Regions from separate parts of the Streptomyces sp. NPDC056161 genome, predicted to be linked through region 2. Evidence: riboswitches for the same ligand, from Rfam matches in the RefSeq annotation. Region 2 holds a riboswitch; the other holds the start of a gene.
What was found. Region 2 has a riboswitch for glycine ahead of gcvT (glycine cleavage system aminomethyltransferase GcvT). Riboswitches for the same ligand answer to the same signal wherever they lie in the genome.
Positions count from the first base shown of each region.

Region 1: it holds a riboswitch for glycine, as region 2 does, so the genes downstream of both, gcvP (aminomethyl-transferring glycine dehydrogenase) here and gcvT (glycine cleavage system aminomethyltransferase GcvT) in region 2, are expected to answer to the same signal.

Region 1 covers NZ_JBHJUV010000067.1:9,160-14,615, forward strand. Annotated here, with positions in the region: gene ACFC09_RS39375 (DNA polymerase IV) at 1-1,297, shown strand, start outside; gene ACFC09_RS39380 (PRC-barrel domain-containing protein) at 1,785-2,156, opposite strand; glycine riboswitch at 2,271-2,366, shown strand; gene gcvP (aminomethyl-transferring glycine dehydrogenase) at 2,541-5,426, shown strand.
Region 2 covers NZ_JBHJUV010000031.1:48,664-54,119, forward strand. Annotated here, with positions in the region: gene ACFC09_RS26755 (ABC transporter permease) at 33-1,040, opposite strand; gene ACFC09_RS26760 (enhanced serine sensitivity protein SseB C-terminal domain-containing protein) at 1,413-2,201, opposite strand; gene ACFC09_RS26765 (enhanced serine sensitivity protein SseB) at 2,333-3,124, opposite strand; gene ACFC09_RS26770 (AAA family ATPase) at 3,191-3,868, opposite strand; glycine riboswitch at 4,046-4,142, shown strand; gene gcvT (glycine cleavage system aminomethyltransferase GcvT) at 4,341-5,456, shown strand, end outside.

The sequences.
Region 1 (5,456 bases), on a different contig from region 2:
CGGGCCGCGCGGGGTGGTCGCCACCGCCTCGTACGAGGCACGGACCTTCGGGGTCCGCTCGGCGATGCCCATGGCCCAGGCGCGCCGGCTGGCCCCCCATGCCGCCTACCTCGTGCCGCGCTTCGGACTGTACCGGTCGGTCAGCGAGCAGGTGATGGCGTTGCTGCGGGAGCTGTCCCCGCTGGTGGAGCCGCTGAGCCTGGACGAGGCGTTCGTGGACCTGGAGGCCGGGGGGACGGCCTGGGACGCGGAGTCGGCCAGGCTGGCCGGGGTGAAGCTGCGCGCGGACATACGGACGGGCACCGGACTCACCGGTTCGGTGGGGCTCGCCGCCTCGAAGATGCTCGCGAAGATCGCCTCGGAGCAGGCCAAGCCCGACGGCCTGCTGCTGATCGAACCGGGCACCGAGCGCGCGCTGCTCTCCCCGCTGCCGGTGCGGACCCTGCCGGGGGTGGGACCGGCCACCGGTGACCACCTGCGGCGGGCCGGGATCTCGACGGTCGAGGATCTCGCCGAGGCCGGTGAGGACGAGTTGGTGCGGCTGCTGGGCAAGGCCCACGGTCACGCCCTGTACGCCATGGCGCTGGCGCATGACGAGCGGCCGGTGGTGGCCGAGCGGGAGACGAAGTCGGTGTCCGTCGAGGACACGTACGACGTCGACATCCACGATCGTCTCCGGGTCGGCCTGGAGGTGCAGCGGTTGGCCGGCCGGTGCGTGCGGCGGCTGCGCGCGGCGGGGCTGTCGGGGCGGACCATCGTGCTGAAGGTGCGGCGGTACGACTTCTCCACGCTGACCAGGTCGGAGACGCTGCGGGGGCCCACGGACGATCCAGTGGTGGTGCGGGAGGCGGCGATGCGGCTGCTGGAGTCCGTGGACACGACGGGCGGGGTGCGGCTGCTCGGCGTGGGCGTCTCCGGTCTCGCCGACTACACCCAGGAGGACCTGTTCGCCCAGGCGGCGGAGGAGGCGGCCGACGCGGCATCGGAGGAGACGGCGGCCGAGCCCGTCGAGGAGCGGCCGGCGGCGGCCGAACGGCACTGGGCCGCGGGGCACGACGTGCGGCACACCGAGTACGGGCACGGGTGGGTGCAGGGCAGCGGTCTCGGGCGGGTCACGGTGCGCTTCGAGACACCCGCCTCGCAGCCGGGCCGGGTGCGGACGTTCCGGGTCGACGATCCCGGTCTGGAGCCCGCGGATCCGTTGCCGTTGCTGTCCGGGGGAGCGGAGGGGGCTGAGGGGGATGAGGGCGGACCGGTGGTGGGGACGCCGTCGCCGTCGTCGCGGGGGACCGGTTGACGTGGAGCCGGGCAGGGCCGCGGGGTGAGCGCGGCTGAACGGGCCCCGGCGAGCGGAGCGGGGCGGAAAGGGGCAGGGAGGAGGGCTGAGGGAGAAGGGGACCGAGGGGGAAGGGGACCGAGGAACGAGGGGCGAGCCGTCGGGCCGTCCGAGCGTGCCGGCATGGGGTCCGGCGCGCGCCAGACGGTGGTCGACGGGGCAGGCAGGGCAGGGGCGGGGTTATCCATGCCAGGGGGAGACAGCAGGGGCACTCCGCGTGGGCGGTCGCACCGCCGTCTCTGCCCGGGGTCGAGGCGGGCGGAGACGGCGGTGTGCTGGGAGGGGCACGATGCGACGGATCCAGTGGGCGACGTCCCCGGTGGGGTGGGACGTGCCGAAGGGCGAGGCCGAGGACGGACGACGGGGGACGAGGAAGGGAGCGGGGAAGGCAGCGGGGCGTTGGGCCGTACAGGGGTGAGGCCGAGGGGGAAGGGGCCCCGGGGCGGCGTCAGGTCTCGTCCTGGCCCGCCAGCTTGCCGAAGTCGTGGTCGGGTTGCGGTGACGGTGCCGCCACGTCCAGGCCGTAGTGGTGGTAGAGCTGGAGTTCCTGCTCAGGGGAGAGATGGCGGCCCACGCCGAAGTCGGGGGCGTCCTTGATGAGGGCGCGGTCGAAGGGGACGCGCAGACTGCCCTCGATCAGCTCGCTCGGCTCAAGGGGGACGAAGGCGTCCCTGGAGAACAGGCCCGTCCGTATGGCCGCCCACTCCGGCACTCCCGTGGCGTCGTCGAGGTACACCTCGTCGATGGTGCCGATCTTGGTGCCGTTGCGGTCGAACGCCTTGCGGCCGATCAGGTTGCGCGGATCGATGTCGGTCTGCACGGGCCCTCCTCATTGGTCGCAATCATGCGTAAGCACTACAAAAGAGCAGAAACGAGGCGGCGGCCACTCGAAGGTCCTGCCGATGGCGCCGCTGGTAGGCTGGCAATTGGCTGCTGATCCCGTGCGGGAGAGTCCTCCGGACATCGTCCGAGGCGCCGAAGGAGCAAATCCTCCCCGGAATCTCTCAGGCACACGTACCGCACGGGCGAGGTCACTCTGGAAAGCAGGGCGGGTGCTGACGGTTCCCGCTCTCACCGACGGGGAAAGCCGTGACGCCTCGGGTGGCACGGTGAAGCTCTCAGGTCGAGATGACAGAGGGGGAGGCCGTCGGGGTGCCCGCGCCGGGGCGCCCCTCGAAGGTCGTCAGACCAGGAGGCCTCCGCAATGACCGCCCACCGCACTCCGCTCTCCGAGCTCGAACAGGGCACCCCCTTCGAGCAGCGGCACATCGGGCCCGACCAGGAGGCGCGGGAGAAGATGCTCGCGCAGGTCGGTTACGGCTCGCTCGACGAGCTGACCGCCGCCGCGGTGCCGGACGTGATCAAGAACGCCGACGCGCTCGATCTGCCCGACGCCCGCACCGAGGCCGAGGTGCTGGCCGAGCTGCGTTCCCTCGCGGACCGCAACCAGGTCGTCGGTTCGATGATCGGGCTCGGCTACTACGGCACCTTCACGCCGCCCGTCATCCTGCGCAACGTCATGGAGAACCCGGCCTGGTACACGGCCTACACGCCCTACCAGCCGGAGATCTCCCAGGGCCGGCTCGAAGCCCTGCTGAACTTCCAGACCATGGTCGCCGACCTCACCGGACTGCCCACGTCCGGTGCCTCCCTGCTCGACGAGGGCACGGCCGCGGCCGAGGCGATGGCCCTGTCCCGGCGCATGGGCAGGAACAAGAAGGGCCTCTTCCTGGTCGACGCGGACACACTGCCGCAGACCGTCGCCGTGATCCGCACCCGCGCCGAACCGACCGGCGTGGAGGTCGTGGTCGCCGACCTGCAAGAGGGCATCCCCGCCGGGATCGCCGAGCGGGAGATCAACGGCGTACTGATCCAGTACCCGGGTGCCTCCGGCGCCGTACGCGACATCCAGCCGGTCATCGAGCGGGCGCACGAGCTCGGCGCGCTCGTCACCGTCGCCGCCGACCTGCTCGCTCTCACGCTGCTGAAGTCGCCGGGCGAACTGGGTGCGGACATCGCCGTCGGTACGACCCAGCGCTTCGGTGTGCCGATGGGCTTCGGCGGGCCGCACGCCGGCTACATGGCCGTGCACGAGAAGTTCGCGCGCAGCCTGCCGGGCCGCCTCGTGGGCGTCTCCGTCGACGCCGACGGGCACCGGGCCTACCGGCTCGCCCTGCAGACCCGGGAACAGCACATCCGGCGGGAGAAGGCCACCAGCAACATCTGCACCGCGCAGGTGCTGCTCGCGGTGATGGCCGGCATGTACGCCGTCTACCACGGTCCTGAGGGGCTGCGTGCCATCGCGCGACGCACCCACCGCTACGCGGCGATCCTCGCGGCGGGCCTGGCCGGCGGCGGTTTCAGGACCGTCCACGGTGCCTACTTCGACACGCTGACGGTCGAAGCCGCGGGCCGCGCCGAGCAGATCGTCGCCACCGCGCGGGAGAACGGCGTCAACCTGCACCTCGTCGATCCCGACCACGTCTCCATCGCGTGCGACGAGACGACCACCCGGGCCCGGCTCGGTGCCGTGTGGGCCGCCTTCGGCGTGCGGGGTGACGTCGAGGCGCTGGACGCGGCCACCGAGGACGCGCTGCCGCAGGCGCTGCTGCGCACCGACGAGTTCCTGACCCATCCGGTCTTCCAGCAGCACCGCTCCGAGACCGCGATGCTGCGTTACCTGCGCAAGCTGGCCGATCGGGACTACGCGCTGGACCGCGGCATGATCCCGCTGGGCTCCTGCACGATGAAGCTCAACGCGACCACCGAGATGGAACCGGTCACCTGGCCCGAGTTCGGCCAGCTGCACCCGTTCGCGCCCGCCGAGCAGGTGCAGGGCTACCTCACGCTCATCCACGAGCTGGAGGAGCGGCTCGCCGAGGTCACCGGGTACGACAAGGTCTCGCTCCAGCCCAACGCCGGTTCGCAGGGCGAGCTGGCCGGTCTGCTGACCGTGCGCGGCTATCACCGGGCCAACGGCGACGACCAGCGCGTCGTCTGCCTCATCCCGTCCTCCGCGCACGGCACCAACGCCGCCAGCGCGGTGATGGCCGGGATGAAGGTCGTCGTCGTGAAGACCGCCGAGGACGGCGAGATCGACGTCGCGGACCTGCGGGCGAAGATCGAGCAGTACCGCGACGAGCTGGCGGTGCTGATGATCACGTATCCGTCGACGCACGGCGTCTTCGAGGAGCACGTCGCCGACATCTGCGCCCAGGTGCACGAGGCCGGCGGCCAGGTGTACGTGGATGGCGCCAACCTCAACGCCCTCGTCGGGCTCGCCAAGCCGGGCCACTTCGGCGGTGACGTCTCGCACCTCAACCTGCACAAGACGTTCTGCATCCCGCACGGCGGCGGCGGTCCCGGCGTGGGCCCCGTGGGCGTCCGCTCGCACCTGGCGCCGTACCTGCCGAACCACCCGCTCCAGCCCGCCGCAGGTCCGGAGACGGGCGTCGGCCCGATCTCGGCCGCTCCGTGGGGTTCGGCGGGGATACTGCCCATCTCCTGGGCGTACGTCCGGCTCATGGGCGGCGCGGGGCTGAAGCGGGCCACGCAGGTGGCCGTGCTGGCCGCCAACTACATCGCCAAGCGGCTTGAGCCCCACTACCCGGTGCTCTACACGGGTCCCGGCGGCCTGGTCGCGCACGAGTGCATCATCGACCTGCGGCCGCTGACCAAGGCGACCGGTGTGAGCGTGGACGACGTGGCCAAGCGGCTGATCGACTACGGCTTCCACGCGCCGACGATGTCGTTCCCGGTGGCCGGCACGCTGATGATCGAACCGACCGAATCGGAAGACCTGATCGAGCTCGACCGGTTCTGTGAGGCGATGATCGCGATCCGTACGGAGATCGACAAGGTCGGTGCCGGTGAGTGGCCCGCGGACGACAACCCGCTGCGCAACGCCCCGCACACCGCGGCCGCGCTCGGCGGCGACTGGGCGCACGCCTACAGCCGTGCGGAGGCCGTCTTCCCCGCCGGTGTCTCGGCCGCCGACAAGTACTGGCCGCCGGTGCGCCGGATCGACCAGGCGTTCGGCGACCGGAACCTGGTCTGCTCCTGCCCGCCGCTGGACGCGTACGCGGACTGAACCGGGCGGGCGCGTCAGCGTCAGCGTGTG
Region 2 (5,456 bases):
TTGGAGCCACGGGTCGCTTGGGGTACGGCAGTTCAGCGGGAGCCCTTCGGGTCCAGCGCGTCACGCACGCCGTCGCCGAAGAGGTTGAAGGCAAGAACGGTGATGAAGATCGCCACACCCGGAACCACCATGTACATGGGGTCCGAGTCGTAGTAGTCGATCGCGCTCGAAAGCATCTGCCCCCAGGAAGCCGTGGGCGGCTTGACGCCCACGCCCAGGAAGCTGAGTGCCGCCTCGGTGAGGATGTTGGTGGGGATCATCATCGTCGTGTACACGATGATGGGCGCGACAAGGTTGGGCAGCAGCTCCTTGAAGAGGATGTACAGCCGCCCGGCGCCCAGCGATCGGGCGGCCTCGACGTACTCCCGCTCGCGCAGGGACAGCGTCTGGCCGCGCACCACGCGTCCGATGTAGGGCCAGCCGAAGAAGCCGATGACCAGGATCATCACGAACACGCGCACGCTCGTGCCGGTCAGCCCCAGCATGTTGTTCGGCATGACGGAGACGAGGGCGATGATGAACAGCAGCTGCGGGAAGGCCAGCAGGCCGTCCATGACCCGGCTGATGACGGAGTCGACCCAGCCGCCGAAGAAGCCCGCGAGGATGCCCAGGACGGTACCGAGGATCACGGCCACGACCGCCGACAGGAAGCCGACCAGCAGCGAGATCCGGGCGCCGTAGAGGATGCGGGCGAAGATGTCGCGGCCGTTGACCGGCTCGACGCCCAGCAGGTGGTCCCCGCTGATGCCGCCCAACGAACCGGTGGGCGTGCCGAACAGAGGGTCGATCAGGTTCTCGTGGTAGACGTCGGGGTCCTGCCCGACGAGATTCGAGATCACGGGCGCGAGCAGGGCGATCACGATGAGCGCGAGGACAACGATGCCACCCGTCAGGGCGAGCTTGTCCCGCTTCAGGCGTTCCCAGGCGATCCGCCCCAAAGAGCGTCCCTGTACGGCCTTCGCGTCAGCGCTGACAACCGCCGCTTCCTCGGCCGCACTAGGGGCCGCTTCCGCGGTCGGCTCGTGCAATGGTGCCGTCATCTGGCAGGGACCCCTCTCAACCGGCGGTAGCCGGGCCGCACTTGCCGCGGTGGCGGCATGATTCAGTCCGTCGTACACATAGGGGCGGCAGGCCCCTTGGTGCCGGAGTCTTCAACGCATCGGCGATCTGTTGCCAGACTTGGCGGCGAAAGGATGCGCAAACGTGATGCTGTCTGCAAGGTTCCGTTATCCGGACAGTGGGTAACGGGGGTCGGACGAGGAGAAGTTGCACTAAACGGACAGCTGTTGTCTTTCCGGTCCGCTCTACACGCGAAGATCTCTTATTGACGTCTTGTCAGCGATCCTCGTGCATACTGTCCGTCACCGGCTCAGGTCCGCCGCCGGTCGCGTCCGCCGAGCGGCGGTAACCGGTCAGTACCGGCCCTGGAGCGGCGGATAGCCGTACCCGCCCGCGGGGGCCTGCGGCGGGGCGGCGTGCGCCTCACGGTCGTAGAAGGGGCGGGCGCCGGCCCGCATCCACATGACGACCGGATCGTGCTCGTCGGTCATCGCCACGGTCGACACCGGCAGCCCGTCCGGTACCGCGCCGATCGACTGCTGCATCATCGCCCGCACCGAGTCCACCGCGGGCGGCGAAGTGTCGTACACGTCCAGCCCGATGGCCAGGTAGGGCGCGCCGAGGGCCGGCTGCACCCAGGCGCGGCGCAGCGAGCGGACCACCGGGGTGCGGTGGGCGTTCTGCGCCAGCAGGGCGTAGAACTGCGGGATCTCGATGCCGGGTTCCGACAGCCTCAGCGGGCCGGCCGGCTGACGGTCCAGGCCCGTGGCGATGCGGCGCAGATCGAGCCAGGGGATGCCGACACCGCCGCCCGGGGCGTGCGGGTTGAGCCAGATGCCGTAGTGGTCCGGGTAGAGGGTGCGGGCCGCGTCGAGCCCGTCGACCACCTCGTACGAGCGGTTCCAGCCACTTGCGGACAGCTCCTGGGCGGAGGTGACGCACGGGGCGTAGCCGTAGCCGTCGACCTCCATGGTTCCGTACTGGGCGTCGGGGGAGCCCGCCTGACCGTGCCACAGGAGCATCCAGACCTGGCCGGAACCGGGGGTCGCGAGCGCGCGCAGGAGCGCCTCGTAGGCGTCGTAACGCCCGGGCGTGACCTGGCGCAGCGTGTGCTCGACGCTGCCGCTGAGGCTCGCGCTCACCTGACTTACCGCCTCTTCTTCGACTACCCCGCGTTCGGGAGACAGCTTAAGCGTCCGGTGGCCCGGGGCTCCTTGTTCGCGGGCGACGCGGCCCGCCGGCGGCCGTCCCCGCCCGGCCGGCGCGGCGCTGCCTACTGGCCGTGCTGGTAGAAGGGCCGCACATGGCCCCTGAGCCAGTCGCCCACCGGGTCCTCGGCGACGTCCAGCAGGACCAGGTTGACCGGCCACCGCACCGGGACCTGCGCCAGCGCCCGGCCCAGGGCGGCCAGCGGCAGTTCCCGCAGATCGCCCTCCCACTGGGCGAGTTCGACGCCGACGAACAGCACCGGGTCCGCCGTCTCGACGGCCGCGAGGCAGCGGCGGGCCGTGCGGATCACGCCGGTCGCCGCGAACTCGGCGGAGGCGGCGGACAGGAAGTCGACCGGGTCGTCCTGCCAGTCCGGCTCGAACAGCCGGACCCGGCCGCCGCTCGTCGGGCCGTCCAGCGCGGTGCGGTCCGCGCGGCACAGTTCGGCCACCGCTTCCGGCGGGAGCGGGAGGCCGACCACCCCGCCCGCGTTGACGGCGATGCCGACCTGCGGGGGCAGGCCGCGGGCGAACTCCACGGCGGGCGCGACGGTGTACGCCAGGTGGGCGCCGACGACCTGGCGGAACTGTTCCTCGGAGCTGAAGACCGGGACGTACGCCTGGCCCTCGATGTCCACCGTCGGCAGGTCGAGGGGGCCGCTGTCCGGGCCGCCGCCCTCCGGCAGCGGGATCCAGAAGAAGCTGCGGCCCAGGACCTCGACGATCCGGCCGCCTGCCGACGGCACGCCGAGGGAGGCGGAGAGCACCTCCTCCAGTTCGTTGCCTGGCCATCCGCCGTGCGGGTGGGGGTGTGCCTGTGCCGGAAAATCCGCTGGGAAGTCCGCCGGGAAGTCCATCTGCCTACCGCCTGCTGGAAAACACTGCTGTGGCTGGAAAGGCTAACGGGTACCGGTGACAGGCCCTCACCCTGCGAAGCCGATCCGGTGCAGCACGTCCGCGGCGTCCCGGTCGAGCAGCACCGCCGAACCGCAGCCCGCGGGCGGCTCGCCCCGCTCCACCGCGCGCAGCAGCCGGGCGGCGGCCCTGCGGTGGCGCAGGAAGGCGTAACGGGAGACGCCCCGGCCGCGGTCGCGCTGGCCGTCGCGGGCCGTGGCGGGCGGGACGTCGAGCAGGATCAGGTGCAGTGTGCCGCCGCGGCGGCGGGCCTCGCGGGCCAGCCAGCCGCGCACCCAGGACTGGGTGCCGCAGTCGTGCACCACGACGCCCTCGCCGGTGCGCAGGGCGCGGCGCAGCGCGGCGTAGTGGGCGAGGCGGACGAGGGGGCGGTAGAGCGCGTACGGGAGGAAGCGCGGGATCCGGGCCTCCCAGCGGTCCCGGGTGTCCTGGGAGTCGATCCTGACGGCTCCCACGCCCTGGACCGTCCGATCCATCAGGGTCGACTTGCCGCTGCCGGGCAGGCCCGTGACCACGGCCAGGTCGTGGCGGCCGAAGTGCAGGGCGCGTGGGCTGCGGCCGGACCGCTCGCGCAGGTCGCGGACGACCGGCGCGGGCCGCTCCGCGCGCCGTCCGACGGATCGGCCCGCGGGCTTCCCGGGCAGCGCGAGACCCGTGGTCGTGGCGTACGCCGTGGTCCTGTTCACCGTGATCGTCCTCCCCTTGGGGTCTGGACATCCCCATCCCCGCCAAGTGTAAAGAGAAGGTAATGCGCGGTGCCTCACCGTGCCGTGCGCGTTCTGCCACAGACCGGTCACGGATCCGGTCTGCCGTGCGGCGGCGAGGCGTGCAATGATGAGCCCGCCAACTGCATACCGGCCGCTTGAATCCGCGCGGGAGAGTTCCCAGCAGCCCTGCTGGGACGCCGAAGGAGCAAGTCCCTCCCTTGAATCTCTCAGGCACCGTCACCGCGTGGGCGAGGCACATCTGAAAAGCGGGCCGCTGTCCGGTGGCTCCACCCAAGGTGCAAGCCGTGACCGCCGTACGACGTTGTGTACGCCGCCGGTCATGGCGAACCTCTCAGGTTCCGATGACAGATGGGGAGGACCTTCCCCGCCCTGCCCGCGTTCGGCCCCGCCCGCGCGGGCGACCCCCATCGCCCTGGGAGACGACCGACCGATGAGCAGCACCGAATCCCCTCGTCCACGGCGTACCGCGCTGGACGCCCTGCACCGCTCGCTCGGTGCGACGATGACCGACTTCGCCGGCTGGGACATGCCGCTGCGCTACGGCTCCGAGCGGGACGAGCACCTCGCCGTGCGGAGCCGGGCGGGGCTTTTCGACCTCTCGCACATGGGTGAGATCACCGTGACCGGCCCGCAGGCCGCCGCGCTGCTGGATCACGCGCTGGTCGGCGACATCGGCGCCGTCAGGACCGGCCGGGCCCGGTACACCATGATCTGCCGGGCCGACGGCGGCATCCTGGACGACCTGATCGTCTACCGGCTGGCCGAGCACGAGTACCTGGTCGTCGCGAACGCCGGCAACGCCCAGGTGGTGCTCGACGCGCTGGTGGAACGGTCCGCGGGCTTCGACGCGCAGGTCCGCGACGACCGCGACGCCTACGCCCTGATCGCCGTCCAGGGCCCCGAGTCCCCCGGCATCCTGGCTTCCCTGACCGATGCCGACCTGGACGGCCTGAAGTACTACGCGGGCCTGCCCGGCACCGTCGCCGGGGTGCCCGCGCTGATCGCCCGTACCGGCTACACCGGCGAGGACGGCTTCGAGTTGTTCGTGGCGCCGGGCGACGCGGAGAAGCTCTGGCAGGCGCTGACCGAGGCGGGCGCCCCGGCCGGGCTGGTCCCGTGCGGGCTGTCCTGCCGGGACACGCTGCGCCTTGAGGCGGGCATGCCGCTGTATGGGCACGAGCTGTCGACCTCGCTCACACCGTTCGACGCCGGGCTCGGCCGGGTGGTGAAGTTCGGCAAGGAGGGCGACTTCGTCGGGCGCGAGGCGCTGCTGGCGGCGGCCGGGCGGGCCGAGCAGAACCCGCCGCGGGTGCTGGTCGGCCTGGTCGCCGAGGGCCGCCGGGTGCCGCGCGCCGGGTACCCGGTGGTCGCGGGCGGCGCGGTGATCGGCGAGGTCACCTCGGGTGCCCCCTCCCCCACCCTGGGCCGGCCCATCGCCATGGCCTACGTCGACGCGGCGCACGCGGCGCCGGGCACGGCGGGCGTCGGCGTGGACATCCGCGGCAACCACGAGCCGTACGAGGTCGTGGCGCTCCCCTTCTACCGG